Regions from separate parts of the Rossellomorea sp. FM04394 genome, predicted to be linked through region 3. Evidence: riboswitches for the same ligand, from Rfam matches in the RefSeq annotation. Region 3 holds a riboswitch; each other region holds the start of a gene.
The links. Region 3 has a riboswitch for S-adenosylmethionine ahead of ACCB35_RS10695 (Fur-regulated basic protein FbpA). Riboswitches for the same ligand answer to the same signal wherever they lie in the genome.
Positions count from the first base shown of each region.

Region 1 (4,811 bases), 2.2 Mb from region 3:
ATCCTTATTCAGTGCTTGACTTATTGTTCACAGGAAGGTAGTATTTTATTTGGGCTCCCTAAAAAGGGACGAATAACGTATATCACGCTCCCCTTACATGATTGTAAGCGGGGCGTTTTTTATTTTTTAAAAAGAATGCTTTGACATACTGGGGTTTAACCTAAACCTTTTTGTGTAGCGGATCTATCTTTTAAAGACCCCTTACATTTTTATGTATATTGATAATGAGAGGCTGTCTTTTAGCTGTTTATGCAGATGAATTTATTTTTGGGGAATGGACTTGTCCTTCTTTGAACAAGATAAATTCATGACATGACTACATAAGAGACACCCTCTACTTTTTTTGAAACAAACTTACTTTGAAGGGGGACATATACATGACTAAGTATATTTTCGTAACAGGCGGCGTAGTGTCGTCACTAGGGAAAGGGATCACAGCAGCGTCCCTTGGAAGACTATTGAAAAACCGTGGAGTGAGCGTCACGATCCAGAAGTTTGATCCATACATCAACGTGGATCCGGGAACGATGAGTCCATATCAGCACGGTGAAGTATTCGTAACAGATGATGGTGCGGAAACGGATCTTGACTTAGGTCACTATGAGCGTTTCGTTGACATTAACCTGACGAAATACAGCTCTGTGACGACGGGGAAAATCTATTCAACTGTACTGAAGAAAGAGCGTCGCGGTGATTATCTTGGTGGAACGGTACAAGTTATCCCACACATTACTAATGAAATCAAAGAGCGCGTTTACCGTGCCGGTCGCGAAACCAATTCAGATGTCGTGATCACGGAAATCGGTGGTACGGTCGGGGATATCGAATCCCTGCCATTCCTTGAAGCGATTCGCCAGATCAAGAGCGACGTAGGCCGTGACAATGTGATGTATATCCACTGTACGCTTGTACCTTACATTAAAGCAGCGGGTGAAATGAAAACAAAACCGACTCAGCATAGCGTAAAAGAGCTTCGCAGTCTTGGTATCCAGCCAAATGTCATCGTCGTGCGTACAGAAATGCCAATGACTCAAGACATGAAAGACAAAATCGCGTTATTCTGTGATATTGATAAAAATGCTGTAATCGAGGCAATGGATGCAGATACACTATACTCTGTGCCACTTGCGCTACAGGATCAAAAGCTTGATGAAATCACATGTCAGCACTTGAAGCTGAACTGCCACGAAGCAGATATGACAGAGTGGAATGAACTCGTTGATCGCGTGAAAAACCTGTCTCGTAAAACAAGAATCGCCTTGGTAGGGAAATATGTTGAATTACAGGACGCGTATATCTCAGTAGTAGAAGCCCTTCGTCACGCCGGCTATCATTTCGATAGCGACATCGAAGTAAGATGGTTGAACTCTGAGCTCATCGACAACGCAAACGTAGCAGAAAAACTTGCAGACGTAGATGGAATCCTTGTACCAGGCGGTTTCGGTGACCGTGGAGTGGAAGGGAAAATCGCTGCGACTCAATATGCCCGGGAAAACAAGGTTCCTTTCCTTGGAATCTGCCTTGGTATGCAGCTTGCATCCGTAGAATATGCACGTAATGTTCTTGGTCTTGAAGGAGCTCACTCGGCTGAGCTGAATCCTGAAACGCCATACCCGGTCATCGACCTTTTACCAGAACAAAAGGATATCGAAGATCTAGGCGGGACACTGCGTCTTGGTCTCTATCCGTGTAAGCTGACAAAAGGTTCAAAAGCCTATGCAGCCTACGATGGAGAAGTGGTTTACGAGCGTCACCGCCACCGCTTCGAATTCAACAATCACTACCGTGAGCAAATGGAAAAAGCCGGCTTCATCTTCTCAGGCACAAGCCCGGATGGCCGTCTAGTGGAAATCATCGAGCTAAGCGACCACCCATGGTTCGTCGCATCTCAATTCCACCCTGAATTCACATCACGCCCGACACGCCCGCAGCCTCTATTCAGAGACTTCGTGGAAGCGTCACTTGCGTATGGTGAGAAATAAGATTTATTTGGAACTGCTCTCCCTGGTTTGGGAGGGCGGTTTTTTTGTTATATAGGGTTGGGGTGGCCGATTTTTAAGGGGAATCGGGATTTATCGACCGTTATTGAGATTTATCAACCGAAATCCAAAATTATCGACCGTTAATCGGATTTATCAACCGTATTTTCAATTTATCAACCTAATTTTCACGATATCGACCGTTCTACAAATAGTGACAAATTTCGCTCTACCCTCTTTAATCCTCTATAGAAAATTCCCTAAAAAGAATATTGACAATATTCCCACATATCGTTAATATAGCGATTATAGCAAAATCGAACACAATAAAATTTCATAATCTCTTATAAAGAGTTGGCAGAGGGACTGGCCCGATGACGCCCGGCAACCTACCGTACACACGGAAAGGTGCTAAGACCTGCAGGAAGAATTTCCTGAGTGATAAGAGTACGTTTATTTATACATAAACCTCTTTTCTCTTGGGAAAAGGGGTTTTTTTATTTGAAAAATTGAGGCATATGACCTCGGGAGGAGAAAAGAAAGATGAAAAAAACGGCATCATTACTCGTATTACTCGCACTCATTTTCAGTTTGGTGGCTTGTCAGCCAAAGGTATCACAGGAGGCTGACGCGGATAGTGGAGAAAAGGAGGAAGCAGTGTCCGATCATCCATTGGCCAATAAAAAGATCGCCCTTATTATGCAGATCAATTTAGGGACATTTTCCGCTCAATACATAGAAGGTGTCAAAGAGCAGGTAGAGAAGTTTGGCGGTAAAGTTCAAGTGTTTACATCTGAAGGAGATCTGGCAAAAATGTCTTCCAACCTGGATGCGGCCATCAATCAAAAATTTGATGGGATCCTCATCGATCATGGTACGAAAGAAGCGCTGCAATCAGGGGTGGAAAAGGCGAAGGAACAAAACATTCCCGTTGTCGTATTTGATGCGGATGTTGCTTCAGAAGGGGTGACGGTCCTCGAGCAAGGCGATCAGCAAATGGCTGAACAAACCTTGACGAAGCTTTCAGATGAACTTGGCGGCAAAGGTGAGATCGTGAAGATTTGGGTTGCAGGCTTTGCCCCGATGGAAAGACGCCAGGTGGCATATCAGGAATTTTTAGAAAAAAATCCTGATATTAAAGAAGTGGCAGCATTTGGAGCGGCTACCCAGAATACAGCACTGGATACACAGGCTCAAATGGAGGCCATATTGAAACAGTATCCGAACAAAGGTGACATCGATGCTGTCTGGGCTGCTTGGGATGAATTTGCAAAAGGCGCCGTTCGGGCAATCGAAGCGGCAGGGAGAGATGAAATCAAAGTATATGGTATCGATATGAGTGATGAGGACCTCCAAATCATCCAAAAAGATGGAAGCCCGTGGGTGGCATCGGCAGCGGTCGACCCGAAAGATATCGGCCGTGTACAGGTCCGTTTCTTATATCAAAAGCTAAATGGCGAAGAAACGCCTGAGAAAGTAAAGCTTGAGCCGGTCTTTATTGAAAAAGAAGCATTGCCTGAAGAAACGATCACCACAGATCAATTGCACGAGCATGTAGATGGCTGGGGAGCAAGTGAGCAAGGCTATACAGATGAATTGAAAAAGCTTGAAGGATCGTTCACAGAGTAGAAAGGAGTTAGAAGAGATGACGTCTCCACTGTTGGAAATGATTAATATCAATAAAACCTTCTCAGGAGTGAAAGCCCTTAAGACTGCAAGCTTCGATGTGAAAGAGGGGGAGGTCCATGCCCTGTTGGGGGCGAATGGTGCAGGAAAAAGTACACTGATGAAGATTTTATCGGGAGCCTATTTGCAAGACAGCGGAGACATCATCCTTCACTCTGAAAAAAGAGACTATCAATCTCCGAAAGAAGCGAAGGAGCATGGCATCCACTGCGTGTACCAGGAAGTGGACACGGCCATTGTCCCTGAACTTTCTGTAGCCGAAAATATCGTCCTTGATCAGTTTTCACAAAAAGGCTCCTTTTTTATCACCAAGAAGTCATTAAAGAAAGAAGCGTTGGAGGCGCTTAGACGGATCGGGGCAGAAACCATCCCCCTTGGGCAGCCTGCGTCACGCTTAAGTCTCGCTGAAAAACAGCTGGTCCTCATTGCCAGGAGCCTGCTTCAAAAAGCGAGAGTACTGATTTTAGATGAACCAACGGCCCCTTTAAGCTCTTCCGAGACAGAGAAATTATTCCGTGTCATAGAAGATTTAAAGAAAGAGAGAGTAGGGATCATTTTCATCTCTCACAGGCTCCCTGAAGTCTTTCAGCTTTCGGATCGCATCACAGTCATGAGGGACGGAGAGACGGTTGGAACGTACGGAACAAACGAAACAACCTCCCATAAGATCATTGAAGCGATGCTTGGAGGCACGTATAAAGAAGAGTTTCAGAAAAGAACGCTGCCGATTGGTGAAACGCTTTACGAAGTGAGAGGACTTGCGGACGGACAAAAGCTGAAGGATATCCATTTATCCGTGAAGGCAGGTGAAGTAGTCGGAGTGGTCGGACTCGTGGGGGCAGGGAAAACCGAGCTCGCCAAAGCCCTATTCGGAGCATCTCAGGTAGTATCGGGTGACCATCTTCTGAAAGGCAAGAAGCTCAGTATTCATTCTCCACGAGATGCAGTACAAAATGGCCTGGCGCTTGTACCTGAGGAAAGACGAAAAGAAGGATTGTTCATTCATGAATCCGTGCAGCACAACCTAAGCTTCCCCTCCTTGGGGAATGTCTCCAATTGGCTATGGATCAACGGAAGGAAAGAACGTCAGCTGGCTCGTGAAAAAATCCGATCCCTCGGAATTAAAACCGCTCATGAAGGGATCCA
Region 1 covers NZ_CP168654.1:4,301,005-4,305,815, reverse strand. Annotated here, with positions in the region: gene ACCB35_RS21505 (CTP synthase) at 378-1,982, shown strand; SAM riboswitch class I at 2,321-2,427, shown strand; gene ACCB35_RS21500 (sugar ABC transporter substrate-binding protein) at 2,523-3,608, shown strand; gene ACCB35_RS21495 (sugar ABC transporter ATP-binding protein) at 3,625-4,811, shown strand, end outside.
Region 1: linked by a shared signal. The riboswitch ahead of ACCB35_RS21500 (sugar ABC transporter substrate-binding protein) and the one ahead of ACCB35_RS10695 (Fur-regulated basic protein FbpA) in region 3 are both predicted to bind S-adenosylmethionine.

Region 2 (4,811 bases), 520 kb from region 3:
GTTGCAGGCGATGACGTAGCACTGATTTTCAATCGCCCGTGCCCTTAAGAGGGTCTGCCAGTGATCAATCCGTGCTGCTGGCCACTGTGCTACGACAAAAACGACCTTGGCTCCCATTAGTACATGTTTTCTGAACCATTCCGGAAAGCGGATGTCGTAACAAATCAATCCTGCCATTTCTGTTTCTTGAAGGGTAAACATGCCATCCTCTTGTCCGGGAAGTAAATAATGATGTTCATCCATTAGCTTGAAAAGGTGAAGCTTTGAATACTGTTTCACCAACCGGCCATTGGAATCAACTACTAAAAGTGTATTGCTTACACCATTCTGTGTTTTGTTTGCTACAGAACCACCTACAATCTGAATGGAATTTCTTTTGGACAGGGCGGTCAGGAAAGAAGATGAATCATTTGCTCCGTTATCAGCGATGTCATCCATTCTTGTAAGATCATATCCAGTCGTCCAAAGCTCAGGCAGTACAACTGTATCACAGCCGTCTTCACTTGCTTTTTTAACCCATTTCTCGACTCTTTTCTTGTTTTCTAAAGGATTTCCGAACACAATATCCATTTGTGCGATACCTATCTTTTGAATCATTTCTTTCACCTCATTGTGGCCTTTTGGAATTTATTGCTTTACATTCTTTATTTTCCGTTATATCATTTGTGACTAGAATTTGAAAGTAATAAATTTTCAAAAAAATGTAGTGGGTGAGTGTATGAAGACTTATAGTAAGGCAAAACGTTTAGATTTATTACCTGAACAATTTTTCGCATCCCTTGCAGGGAAAGTGAATGCTGTTGTGAAAGAGGGACATGATGTCATTAATTTAGGGCAGGGAAATCCGGATCAGCCGACTCCTCCTCATATTGTGGAAAAACTGACAGAAGCAGCTGCTACACCTTCCAATCATAAATATCCCCCATTTCGTGGGTTATCGTCATTTAAAGAGGCGATTGCCGCTTTCTACCTCCGTGAATACAGTGTAGGTTTGGATCCGGAAACAGAGGTAGCTGTGCTGTTTGGAGGAAAGGCAGGATTAGTTGAAATTCCTCAATGTTTATTGAACCCTGGTGATGGTGTATTAGTGCCTGATCCCGGTTATCCTGATTATTTATCCGGGGTTGCATTAGCAGAAGCCCGCATGATTAAAATGCCTCTCCGTGAGGAAAATGGATTTCTACCTGATTATCAAGAACTGTCCGGTGAAAAGTTATATAATGCAAAGCTAATGTTTCTTAACTACCCCAATAATCCAACTGGTGCGATCGCCACAAAATCATTCTTTGAAGAAACAGTGGAACTTGCCGATCAGCATGATATTTGTGTTGTGCATGACTTTGCCTATGGAGCGATTGGATTTGATGGACAGAAACCTATTAGCTTCTTGGAAACAGAAGGAGCTAAGGATGTCGGTATTGAAATCTATACTCTATCGAAAACATATAATATGGCTGGCTGGAGAGTCGGGTTTGCAGTTGGGAATAAAAGTGTCATAGAAGCGATCAACGTCCTTCAAGATCACCTTTATGTGAGCTTGTTCGGTGCCATTCAAGAAGCGGCTACCACAGCCCTCTTAAGCTCGCAGGAATGCGTGAATGCATTGGTTTCAACATATGAAGAAAGAAGAAAACTATTAATCTCCGGGCTTCAGGGAATAGGGTGGGATGTAAAGGCTCCACAAGGTTCCTTCTTCGCCTGGTTAAAGGTACCTGAAGGATTTACATCTGTAGAGTTCTCAAACTATTTACTTGAAAAAATCAAAGTCGCTGTTGCTCCGGGGGTAGGCTTTGGAGAATTCGGTGAAGGGTATGTACGTGTAGGACTTTTAACCACAAACGAACGGATAAAAGAAGCGATTTCACGTATTGAAAGTTTAGAATTATTCCACAAAAGGGATTGACATAAGCCAAAATTGGTGCAATAATCCAACTGAATAATTAATAATGAAATTCTTATCAAGAGCAGGCGGAGGGACCAGCCCGATGAAGCCCGGCAACCGACTTATTAAGCACGGTGCTAATTCTTGCAGCTATATTGCTGACAGATAAGAAAGAGTGACGAATGCAAACCTCTTCTTATCTGGAAGAGGTTTTTTGTTTGCCGCTATGAAACCAACATGCGGCTTAGTAGCTTTTTCATAAGGAGGTAATTCAACAATGAGTGAAGTGATAGCAACCTATCAACTAAAGGGAAAGAGCGGTTCATACGAGAAAAAGGCAGAGGGAATTGCCTTGGGTCTAACGGTCGGTTCATGGACGGACTTGCCGCTACTGGAACAGGAACAATTGAGAAAGTACAAGGGTAGAGTCGTTTCCGTGAAGGAGTGGGAAGGCGATGATGGCCCACGGGGTGAAGTGAAGATTGGATATCCCCGTCATAATTATTCAAATGATATTCCAGCCATCCTAACAACGGTGTTCGGTAAGCTTTCCCTTGATGGAGAGGTGAAATTGATAGATTTAGAGTTTTCGAAAGATTTAAAAGAAATATATCCTGGTCCGAGATTTGGAATTGAAGGGATCAGGGAGTTAACAGATGTACATGATAGACCACTGTTAATGAGCATCTTTAAAGGTGTAATCGGCAGGGATCTCACTTTCCTTGAAAATCAGTTAAGAGCCCAGGCTCTCGGAGGAATCGATGTAGTAAAAGACGATGAAATTTTATTCGATAATCCGCTGACACCCTTTTCTGAGAGAGTCAGATTAGGAGAGGAGGTGCTGAACGATGTGTTTGAGGAAACAGGGAAGAAAACCTTGTATGCAGTGAACCTGACAGGCAGAACATCACAATTACGGGATAAAGCAAGAAAAGCAAGGGAGCTCGGGGCAGATGCTCTATTATTCAATGTGTTTTCTTATGGTCTCGATGTTCTTCAGGAATTGAGAGAGGACGATGATATCGCGTTGCCGATCATGGCCCATCCTGCTTTTGCCGGGGCTACTGCGGCATCTCCTGTTCATGGTGTGAGCTATTCTTTATGGTTAGGGAAATTTTTACGAATGGTCGGGGCTGATTTCTCATTATTTCCATCACCATACGGAAGTGTTGCATTAGAAAAGAAAAAAGTTCTAGCCGTGAGCCATGAGTTAACGAAGGAAGATGCCCATTTGAAAAGAGCATTGCCAGTACCATCTGCCGGCATTCATCCCGCTCTTGTCCCGCTTTTGGTGAAGGATTTCGGTATAGACTGTGTCATCAATGCGGGGGGAGGCATTCATGGTCACCCTGACGGTGCAAGTGGTGGAGGGAAAGCATTCGTTCAAGCAATCGATGCAGTTTTAAAAGGAACGTCTCTCAATGAGGCAGCAGAAAACCATGGTGAACTTCGTAAAGCACTATCCCTATGGGAGAGGAGGTAAAGGTGTAGTGGGTCATCCAATCATTTTTTGTGATTTCGATGGAACGATTACAGAAACGGATAATATCATCTCGTTGATGAAATCCTTTGCTCCTCCAAAATGGGAAGGTATCAAGGAGGACATTTTAAGTCAGTCGATGTCCATTAAAGAAGGTGTAAGCAAGCTGTTTTCGCTTATTCCTTCATCACAGAAAGACGAAATGATTCAGTATTTATTGGATACAGCTGTCATACGTGAAGGTTTTAAGGAATTTGTGGAATATACGAAAGACAACGAGATTCCATTGTATATCGTCAGCGGAGGAATAGACTTCTTTGTTCACCCTTTACTGAATGAATACGGGCCCTTTAACGGAGTTTTTTGTAATGAAGCAAACTTCGATGATTCTACCGTAACAATTCATTGGCCGCATCCATGTGACGATCATTGTGACAGTAAAGGTTGTGGATGCTGCAAGCCTTCCATCCTGAGAACATTGTCTTTAAAAGAAGATACAGAGGTCATTGTGATCGGGGATTCTGTCACAGATATCGAGATGGCAAAGCTTGGTGATACTGTGCTTGCCAGAGACTATCTCGCGCGCATGTGTGAAGAAAAGGGAATCCCCTATCTTCCCTTTGAAACGTTTCATGATTGCATGGATGCAATTAAAAAAGGAGTGACATTATGAAATCCTATCAACCGGAGTGGGATGAGCTCGCCGATATTAAAAGGGAATTAGCAGACAGAGATTGGTTCATGGGCACCAGCGGGAACCTCGCGATACGAGTGAGTTCATCCCCTGCCACTTTCCTTGTTACGGCAAGTGGAAAGGATAAACGAAAGCACACAAAAGAAGATTTCCTCCTCGTCAATGCTCATGGTGAGGCCATGGAGGAAACTCAATTACGACCATCGGCAGAAACACTGCTGCACAGTCATGTTTTTACACGGAGTTCAGCGGGATGCAGCTTACATGTCCATACCGTTGCAAATAATGTGATCAGTGAACTGTATGGGGATGAAGGTGTCGTCACGTTTAGAAACCAGGAACTGATTAAAGCTTGGGATAAATGGGGGGAACATGATTCCCTATCCATTCCGATCATTCATAATCATGCCCATATCCCAACCTTGGCAGATGCCTTTCAACCATTCATTAAAGGAGACAAAGGTGCCGTACTCATTCGAAATCACGGGATTACGGTATGGGGGCGTAACGGTTTTGAGGCTAAGAAACTATTGGAAGCTTGTGAGTTTATGTTCCAATACCAACTCACTCTATTATCTTTATCAACCAAGGAATCCATTCTTAAAGGAGGAGTCAGCTTATGACAACCATTAAAATTCAGGGGAAAAATCAAGTCATTGATCATCAGGAAGAGGTAGTGAAGTATTTAAATGAACAAGGAGTCATCTATGAGCATTGGAATATTGAAAAACTGAGCGAATCACTAAGGGATCGGT
Region 2 covers NZ_CP168654.1:1,634,707-1,639,517, forward strand. Annotated here, with positions in the region: gene ACCB35_RS08195 (carbon-nitrogen family hydrolase) at 1-597, opposite strand, end outside; gene ACCB35_RS08200 (pyridoxal phosphate-dependent aminotransferase) at 719-1,903, shown strand; SAM riboswitch class I at 1,953-2,054, shown strand; gene ACCB35_RS08205 (2,3-diketo-5-methylthiopentyl-1-phosphate enolase) at 2,160-3,365, shown strand; gene ACCB35_RS08210 (2-hydroxy-3-keto-5-methylthiopentenyl-1-phosphate phosphatase) at 3,373-4,035, shown strand; gene ACCB35_RS08215 (methylthioribulose 1-phosphate dehydratase) at 4,032-4,679, shown strand; gene ACCB35_RS08220 (acireductone dioxygenase) at 4,676-4,811, shown strand, end outside.
Region 2: linked by a shared signal. The riboswitch ahead of ACCB35_RS08205 (2,3-diketo-5-methylthiopentyl-1-phosphate enolase) and the one ahead of ACCB35_RS10695 (Fur-regulated basic protein FbpA) in region 3 are both predicted to bind S-adenosylmethionine.

Region 3 (4,811 bases):
TTCGAAAGATCCAGCGAGTACCAACGAGAAGGTTAACGTCATTGCTGTAGGGTCCAAATTAAAGCAAGAGCTTGAAGCTAGGGGGATTGGGGCAGTTCAGGATAAGACAGATGTAAACAAAGCACTTAAAGACAAGTCATGGACATATTTTGAATCCTATCAGTTATCAAGAGGACTAGTACAGGAAGCCATCGCCCAAAACGATGACTTAACGTACTTGATCGATATCCATAGGGATTCTCAGCCACGGAGCATCACTACCAAAACCATTAACGGCAAAAACTATGCCCGCTTATTTTTCATAGTGGGAAAAGAAAACAAAAACTTCGAAAAGAATCTGAAAATCGCGAAAGAGTTGAATGCTAAGTTAGAAGAAAAGTATCCCGGCATCAGCCGCGGAGTCTTTATCAAAACAAGAGCAGAAGGCAATGGGGTGTATAACCAGGATCTAACAGAGCGAGCCATGCTTCTTGAGTTTGGTGGAGTGGAAAATAATTTAGTAGAACTGTATAACTCAACAGAAGCATTTGCGGAGATCTTTGCAGAATATTACAAAAAGGATGCCGTCGAGGTGAATGGACAATAAGTAATCAAGAAAAAAGACGTTGGCCGTGTGGTAGACGTCTTTTTTCCTATCCTTGAATAGAGTGGATTCTTGGAATGGCCAAAATCATAATCTTTTCATTCTCCAACGATATCCCAAATAAATCATCCCGATCACCACTGAACCCGCCAACAAAATAACCGTGCCCTTATCCGCATCCAACACATTCACCACCACGAATGCCTCAATTAACAACGAAGGAATCTTTCCCACAGAACTGATCACGGAAAAGGCCACAATTGAAATAGAGCTAAAGGCAGCCGCAACGGTTACCACACTTGAAGGCACAAATGGAACCATACGAAAGAAGAATAGAAGAAATATCCATTCCGTACCAGACGCTTCTTTTAATTTAAAAAAATATTTGTTTGACAGAATCTGATCAATACGGGCAAACTTAATTCCTTTTCGATATAAATAAAAACTAACAATGGCTCCTAATGATTCACCAAGTATGGAAACCCCGATTCCAGGCAACAACCCGAATACGGAAATGTTAAAGGCCGTCAAGAAGACACTCGGCAGAAAACCAAGAATACTGATGACAACATTTATGAAAATACTGATAAAAAAGAGAGACCAACTATCGAGGCCGGTGAATTCGTTCACAAAATGCTGCAGATTGAGGGTCATAGGGTGTATTCCTTCATATGAGAGTGGATTATCATGGAAATATATGTAGTTACATCTAAAACAATCCCATGTCATTTTAGAAAAAGTCTGGACACTTGTCAATGAAACATGAGGAAGAACTGCAAATACCATGATCATGACCATTTGAATGAAACTCAGGAAGCCCCAAACCACTTCCACGGATTGGGGCTCTTGTCAGCTTGTTAACTTTGCACAGTTTTTCCATTGAATCGAGCCTATATCGCTGTGCGGATGGCTTTCATTCTGAATGTATTTAAATTCGTCCTCTAGTTCCTGAAGGGTCAACTCGAATAGCTGTTTGTTTCCTTTTTTGAAAATGTTATGGGCTATCAATTTGTTAATTAATTCATTTCGTCGATTATGAATTGCATCCTGTAGGGTTTTCCCCATTGTGATCACTCCTCTTATAATGTAAACGAGTTGAGGAAGGGTCATTAAAAAAAGCCCGCTTCCCAGTAGATAAGAAGAAGGCTTAATGCAACAAAACTTCAACTCATCTTCCAAGCAAATTGCTTGTGGAATTAGCACAGTGTTCTATGGTATAGAATCTGTTGCTGAGGCATCATCGGGCCATTCCCTCTGCCTCTCTGGATAAGTGTATATAGTCGTAATGAATTACATTCATTATATAGTTGAGTATTCATAGTTGTCAACTTGGTATTAATATAAAATGTGCATAATTAAAGGTAGAATAGGATGTTGAGAGTAAGGTGAAGGAAGAATTGAATGATGAAAAAAACGGTCCAGCCTTGCAGATTATGCTCCTAATTCAGCCTACACCCCTTTATTCACGATACCTTTTCTCAATTCAGACACAGATTTTTTTTCTAATCAACAAAAAACATGATAACCTGTATACATAAACGCAATTATTGGAGTGAATCGTATGAAGACAGTCGTTGTCGTAGGTGGAGGAATTACAGGATTAACAGTGCTGTACCATCTTCAAAAAATGTCCAAAGAACGAGAAATAGATATCAAGTTAATACTCATCGAGCGTGATCACCAGCTTGGCGGCAAGATCAGAAGTGTAAGAGAAGCGGAATTCATTATGGAAGCAGGAGCGGATTCCATTGTGGCCCGTAATGAAGGGGTTCTCCCTTTAGTTGATGAACTGCACCTTAGAGATGAACTTGTCTATAATGAAACAGGCATATCCTACATATATACCAATGGCGAATTGCATAGGATTCCGCATGACACGATTTTTGGAATTCCCATGACCGTTGAGTCTCTTCACAAGAGTACCTTGGTGTCGGATGAAGGTAAGAATGCAGCACTTAAAGACCTTGAAACTAAAAATACACAATTTACAAAAGAAAGTTCAATCGGTGAATTTCTAGAAGCATTCCTGGGTAAGGAATTGGTAGAGAATCAGGTGGCGCCGGTATTGTCAGGGGTCTATTCTGGGAATTTGCATAAACTCACCATGGCTTCGACCCTCCCATACTTACTTGATTATAAAAATGAATACGGAAGTATTATCAAAGGTTTATCTAAAAACAAACAAAAATTCCAAGGGACCTCCAGTAAAAAATTCATCTCGTTTAAAAATGGGTTATCAACCATCATCGAACGTTTAGAAGAAAAATGCTCCAGTACGACAATATTAAAGGGAGTAGAAACAACTAAGCTCCAAAAAACAGGAGACAAATATGTGCTGACTCTTGGTGGTCAAGGTAGCATTCAAGCGGATTATGTGGTATTCGCAACACCTCATGATGTAACCCAAAAGATTCTGACCCATGAAAAACTTGAACCTGATTTTAATAAACTGAAAAACTCTTCACTCATTTCGATCTACCTCGGGTTTAATATTCCAGATGAGGAACTTCCTGCTGATGGCACTGGTTTCATCGTCTCAAAAGGCAGCGAATTAAAATGTGATGCATGCACATGGACGAGCCGGAAGTGGAAGCATACGTCCAGTAACCAAAACCTTTTATTGAGACTTTTTTACAAAAGCACAAACCCTCACTATAAAGAGTTGAAAGAATTTAGTGAGGCAGAACTTGTGAGCACGGCACTCGATGATATCAGGAAAAGTATCGGGATAAACGGAGATCCGATTTCTGTAGAAGTGACGAATTGGAAAGACCTAATGCCAAACTATCATCTTGAACACAGTCGGTCTGTTCAATCGTTAGATGAAACTCTCGCAACCGAACTACCACGTGTCAAGCTGGCCGGAGCATCGTATTTTGGAGTGGGCATAGGTGCGTGTATTAAAAATGGAAAGGAAACAGCTGAATGGATTGTAGATAGGTTGGGGAAGAATGTTTGATTTAGAAATTCAACATTTTCATTTTTGAGAGTAAGATAACTAAAGAAGGAAAAGAGCCTGAGCTTATCCAGGTTCTTTTCCTTTACTTATTTAACATTATAATTGTTTTTGAAATAATCCACTGTTTTCTCTAATCCAGAGATCAGATTATAATTTGGTTCCCACTTTAGATTGTCTAGCGCTTTTGCATTTGATAGGTGACTGTTTAGAATATCTCCTTCACGTTTCGGTTTGTAGTCAGGAGTCAGGGAAGAGTGAAGTTGGTTCGATAGTAGTGTGCAGAGAAGGTTGACGGATGTTTGGGTGCTGGTGCCGATATTGATGATTTGGTTGTCTGCATTTGTGATGGCAAGAAGATTTGCCCGTGCTACGTCATCTACGAAAACAAAGTCGCGTGTCTGGTTACCATCTCCAAAAATGACAGGTGCTTCGTTGCGTAATAATTGTTCAATAAAAATGCTTATTACTCCGCCTTCCCCATCCGAGCGTTGCCTGGGTCCGTAAACATTTGCGTAACGCAGTATGGTGTATGGAAGATCATTGAGCCTATTAAATAGCTTGATATAGGTTTCAGATACTAATTTTGAGGTGCCGTAAAAGGAAATTGGGCTAGTAGGACTATCTTCATGAATAACCTCACTTGTATAACCATATACTGCACTTGAAGAGGAGAAGATGAACTTTTTTACACCGTATTTGGTGCAGTACTCCAACAACTTTACGGTACCTAATACATTGACAGCCGCATCTTCTGCAGGACTTTCCAGTGATTTGGCTACGCTGACTTGGGCTGCGAGGTGCATGACGACGTCAGGTTGTTCTTTCTTGAAAAGCCTTTCAATTTTATCGGATAATAGGCTTTTTCGATATATTTTGACTCCACGTGGCACGTTTTCTTCCCTGCCATTAGAGAAGTTGTCTAAAACAATCGGGGTATGACCTTCAGCGAGCAGTAAATCTACGAGTTGTGAGCCGATGAATCCGGCACCGCCTGTGACTAAAACCTTCATATATGATCCTGGATCAGTTTATTCTCCCTCAAGATGAGTCTCCTTTCTTCATAAATATGTTTGATAGATCTGTTCAATTTTTCTCGTCATTACTTGGCTGGTTAAGTGTTTACGAGCATAGGATTCAGCAGCGTCAGCAAAACGTTCGCGTTCTTCCTTATTCGTAATGAAACGCTTTATTGCATGTGCAAGTTGTTCAATGTTACCAGGTTCACAAAGGATGCCCGTTTCTTCATGCTGAACCATTTCCGGGATTCCG
Region 3 covers NZ_CP168654.1:2,149,748-2,154,558, forward strand. Annotated here, with positions in the region: gene spoIIP (stage II sporulation protein P) at 1-586, shown strand, start outside; gene ACCB35_RS10690 (TVP38/TMEM64 family protein) at 671-1,237, opposite strand; gene ACCB35_RS10695 (Fur-regulated basic protein FbpA) at 1,433-1,648, opposite strand; SAM riboswitch class I at 1,749-1,856, opposite strand; gene ACCB35_RS10700 (protoporphyrinogen oxidase) at 2,145-3,542, shown strand; gene ACCB35_RS10705 (NAD-dependent epimerase/dehydratase family protein) at 3,629-4,552, opposite strand; gene ACCB35_RS10710 (glycosyltransferase family 4 protein) at 4,601-4,811, opposite strand, start outside.

Region 4 (4,811 bases), 650 kb from region 3:
CTTATCGACGTAAGCTCCGGTGCACTTGTACCTGCGCGAATTCCAGTGTTCCCTGGTTATCAGGTGAAACTTGCCGAGACCATAAAAAAAGAAGCGAAGATCGATACAGGTGCAGTCGGGCTGATTACAACAGGTATACAAGCAGAAGAAATCCTGCAAAACGAGCGTGCTGACCTCGTCTTACTTGCTCGTGAATTGCTTCGTGACCCATACTGGCCAAGAACGGCAGCCAAAGAGTTGGGTGTAGAGATAGAAGCGCCTAAGCAGTATGATCGCGGCTGGTAAGAATACGGAAAAAGCGCTCAATTGGTAACCAATTGAGCGCTTTCTTTGTATGGTCTATTTTTCTAAATAAGCGTATTTATATCCATATTGAGCACCAAACTTATGAATGAATACATTCTCCACTGAACCCTTTTCTAAATAGGCTACACCTTTTTGGTAGACCGGTGAAATCGCCATTTTTTCAAACAGGATTTTTTCTGCTTCTTGAAGAGCCTTCCAGCGCTCTTCTGGTTTCTCTAACAATTCTCCTTTCGACTTTAAAATTAACGAGTCAAACTTCTCATTTGCAAATCCAGTCCGATTAAATGGACTCTCTGATAGAAGCATATCAAGGTAAGCCATTGGATCTGGATAATCAGCTGACCATCCAGATAAACTGATTTCATATTCCATTTTATTTTCCAATTCTATTTTTTGTTTAAAAGGCTGTTGTTTGATTTTAATCGTAAGCCCTTCGAGATTAGATTCTAATTGGTTTTTAATATACTCCCCGATTTTCCGGGAAGATTCCGTGTCGTAATTAAGTAATTCCACTTCAATAGAATCAATGTTTTCTTCATCCATTGCTTCCTTCCACAGAGCTTGCGCTTCTTTTAGGGTTCCTTCATTCAGGGGTCCAACGGTATCTCTGAAGTCCTTTCCATCAGGCCCTTTCGTTAATCCCTTTGGAACAAAATAATAGGCAGGCAAAGACCCGTCGTTTAATAGCACATTCACCAAGTCCTCTTTATTGTATGCCAGATCGATTGCCCTTCTGGCTTTTTGTTTCGATAAGATAGGATTTTTTTGATTTAGTCTAAGGAAAAACATTCTACTGTCGGAAAAGCTTTTGAAGTCAGGGCTCTCCTTATATTGATCTACTAATTCAGCCGATAGAACCACTTGATCAATTTCATCAGTATTAAATAGGTTTATCGCCGTAGAAGAATCTTTTACGATATCAACTTCAATTGCATCCAGATTCACTTCAGAGTGATCCCAGTAGTGTTTATTTTTTTCTAATAAATAGCTTTGCTCGTGCTTCCATTCTTTCACAACAAATGGTCCGTTGTATAACGTTGTATCCGCTTCTAAGCCGTACTTAGATCCACTATCTTCCACATACTCTTGTGAGAGGGGCGCAAACATTGGAAGTGTGGTTAATTGTAAGAAATAAGGAACCGGATGTTCTAATTCTACTTCCAGAGTATGTACATCGATAGCTTTCACACCCAGCTCGTCCGGTCCTGATTTTCCTGTATTGATTTTTTCGGCATTTTTTATATCGTATAGGATGTAAGCATACTCTGCCCCCGTATCAGGATTAACCCCCCGTCTCCAAGAGTAAACGAAATCATCCGCTGTGACTGGCTCTCCATTTGACCACTTGGCGTCTTTACGTAGATGAAACGTATAGGTTTTCTGGTCTTCACTTACATCGAAACTCTCTGCTATTGCCGGCTTTGGATTATCCTCTTCGTCCAGTTCGAATAAGCCTTCAACGACACTTGCCAGTACCTGGGCAGACACTGTATCTGTTGTCAAAGAGCTATCCAATGTCGGCATTTCAGCCGTTTGAACAAGACGCAAAACCTGCTGATCTTCACTTCCTTGTTTAACATCTGAAGTGGCATTTTGATTACATGCTGTTAAAAGTAAACATAAAATTATAAAAGCAAAATACTTATTGATTTTTCTCTTTATCGAACCCATACTATTTTCCTCCTAGTAAATTCCTCAATCATTATTGTCCTTGACATATGTACCCTGGTAACTTCTTAAAACTTCCCCCTTTCAATAAAATAAAAAGCCCTCTTCTTGAAAACAAGAAGAGGGCTGATTTAACTATGAACTAACATACCTAAAATGATCTCCTTATCTTTCAAGCGATATGCTTGCTGGAGTTGGCACAGTACTATAATAAGTCTGTTGCCGAGGTTTCAAAGGGCCAGTCCCTCCACCTCTCTGGATAATGGAAAAATTATTAAATTATAGAAAAATATACACGATGAAAACAATTATGTCAATATAATAAAACTCACATTTTGAACATCATCTATTCGGGTTGTTCAGTCTCATACACCTTCTGTACCTCATACCTGAAACCTAAACAACGATAGTTTTGTTTTCGATACATCAATCTCGGAGTATCTTCCCCATCCGCTACCAATATCACGGTCTTATCAGGGAATTGCTTCATCACAAACTGTTGAAGCCTTGCCCCTATCCCCTTTTTTTGAAACATTTCATGAACCATCAGCCCATCGATTTCTGCTGTATGATCTTCAATGATCACATCCACGGATCCGGCCGGGGTCCCCTTATAGAAAGCGAGTAGCTGCACCAAACGGGGATTCTGAAAATTCCTCTTATGCATATCCACCTTTTGATCGGCAAAATCGGGGCCATACTCCAAATCCTGCTCGTATTGAAATGCAAGGTACGCATTGAGCTCCGCCTCGGTCACTTCCCTTACTTCGATATCAGGGATGTCTTCAAGTATTGGGAATTGACCTGGCTCGATAAGATACAATTCATTGAAACCTGTCTCATATCCTTCATCCTTAAAATAATCCATCAATTCCTCTGAAGGTTTATGATCGTCAGGAAAAAGAAACTTTACATGCTTCTGGCCTTTTGATTGATGAAATTCCCTCAAGAACAGGGCAGCCTCTTTAAATTCAGCCAGCGTTGGATGTTTTTTGAATTTAAGAAAGTTACTATCATACCTTGTTAACATTTCTGGAAAATGAATATGTTTATAAAGCTCATTCTCACCTATTTCATGTCCTGGATTATAAATATGGTCAAATGTGATTTCCTTCATTCGTACTCCCCTTTTCCTCTATGAACTTACTCCCATATCCGTTGAACAGATGCCCCGTCTTCTTCGACTTTTACAACATACACATCAGGATTGGAAAGGGCGAACAGCTCATCATATCCGTATTTCTCATCAAACAGTCTTAAAATCAGCGTGGTTAAGTTTCCATGACTCACGCAGACAATATGATCTTCTTCTTTTTTTAATATGTCTTCTATAAAAGACCTTGCTCTCTCCGTCGCCTGATCATTCGACTCTCCGCCTGGTAACGCAAGGGAAAAGTCCTCAAAACTGTCTTTTAATTTTTCCATCCAATCAGGAAGATCATGATCACTTAATATTCTTTCTCCTAAACGATCATCTTCCTGTACGGTTAATCCCGACTGATTTGCAAAGGGAGCGATTGTTTCAACGGCTCTCACAAACGGACTGGAATATATCGCTTGAATGGGTCGTTTTTTTAAAAAAGCAGCCAATTGGTTCGCTTGATTCTTTCCTTTTTCCGTTAAATGCGCATGAAGCGGTTGTCCTTCCGCTTTTGCGTGACGTACGATATAAATCGTCTTCATCCCTTCACCCCTCTACTTCTTTAAAGGTATGACATATTCCATAAAATCCTTGGCTATATACGTATCAGGGAACACTTCCCTTGCTTCCCTCTCCAACTCTTCCCAGGACTCTTTGGCATATCGAGAGGAAATATGGGTTAAAAACAGCAATTTAGCCCCTGCTTCTAAAGCTGTCTCCCCCGCTTGCTTTGTCGTCGAGTGGTAATACTCACGGGCCATTTCCTCCTGATCCCGATTGAAAGTCGCTTCATGAATGAGTACATCTGCTGACCTTCCTAAATCGACAGCATTTGAACAAACCCTGGTGTCTCCAAGAATCGTCACAACACGCCCTGGAATCGAAGGTCCAAGAAAATCCTTTCCATTGAGCTCTGTGCCGTCTTCCAACTGGACGGTTTCGCCTGATTTTAATTTCTTGTAGACGGGTCCAGGTTGAATACCTATCCCCTTTAATCGGTCAACTTGAAGGACACCCGGTTTATCTTTTTCAACCACACGGTATCCGAAAGTCGGCAAGGCATGATCCAGCTCCCTCGCCTCGACTATAAATCCTTCATCTTCGAAGATGGCCCCTTCCTCGATCTCAATCACTTCAAGGGGATATTGAAGATGCGTCCGACTGACAGATAGAGACACGTGGATATACTCTTTGATTCCCTTGGGTCCATATACCGTAAGCTGGGACTCCCCACCTTGGAAGGAGCGGCTCCCTAATAACCCAGGCAATCCATAAATATGATCCCCGTGTAGGTGTGAGATGAAAATTTTTTCTATTCTTCTCGGTTTCAAGCTAGTATGTAAAATTTGATGCTGCGTTGCTTCTCCACAATCAAAAAGCCAAACCGCACCGCGCTCTTCTAATAATTTCAAAGCAATACTGGTTACATTTCGGAGTTTAGCGGGTACCCCTGCCCCAGTTCCTAAAAATAATAGTTCCAACTTATTCACTCCTAAAATGAGCTATGCTGCCTTTATTTTAGCACATCCTACGCTTATTTACCTTTCCCTTCCATAGAGAATGAAGAATTTTCATCATACTCAGTTAAACAAATCGGTAATAAGAATGAGAATTAAAGCCAACATAATGACGAAGATGCTCGTGCATAAAACGCTTTCATTTTTCCCATTAAAAAAGTCATCAGCATATAATTTGC
Region 4 covers NZ_CP168654.1:2,797,831-2,802,641, forward strand. Annotated here, with positions in the region: gene namA (NADPH dehydrogenase NamA) at 1-285, shown strand, start outside; gene ACCB35_RS14205 (peptide ABC transporter substrate-binding protein) at 340-1,968, opposite strand; SAM riboswitch class I at 2,137-2,240, opposite strand; gene ACCB35_RS14210 (GNAT family N-acetyltransferase) at 2,321-3,091, opposite strand; gene ACCB35_RS14215 (histidine phosphatase family protein) at 3,118-3,657, opposite strand; gene rnz (ribonuclease Z) at 3,670-4,596, opposite strand.
Region 4: linked by a shared signal. The riboswitch ahead of ACCB35_RS14205 (peptide ABC transporter substrate-binding protein) and the one ahead of ACCB35_RS10695 (Fur-regulated basic protein FbpA) in region 3 are both predicted to bind S-adenosylmethionine.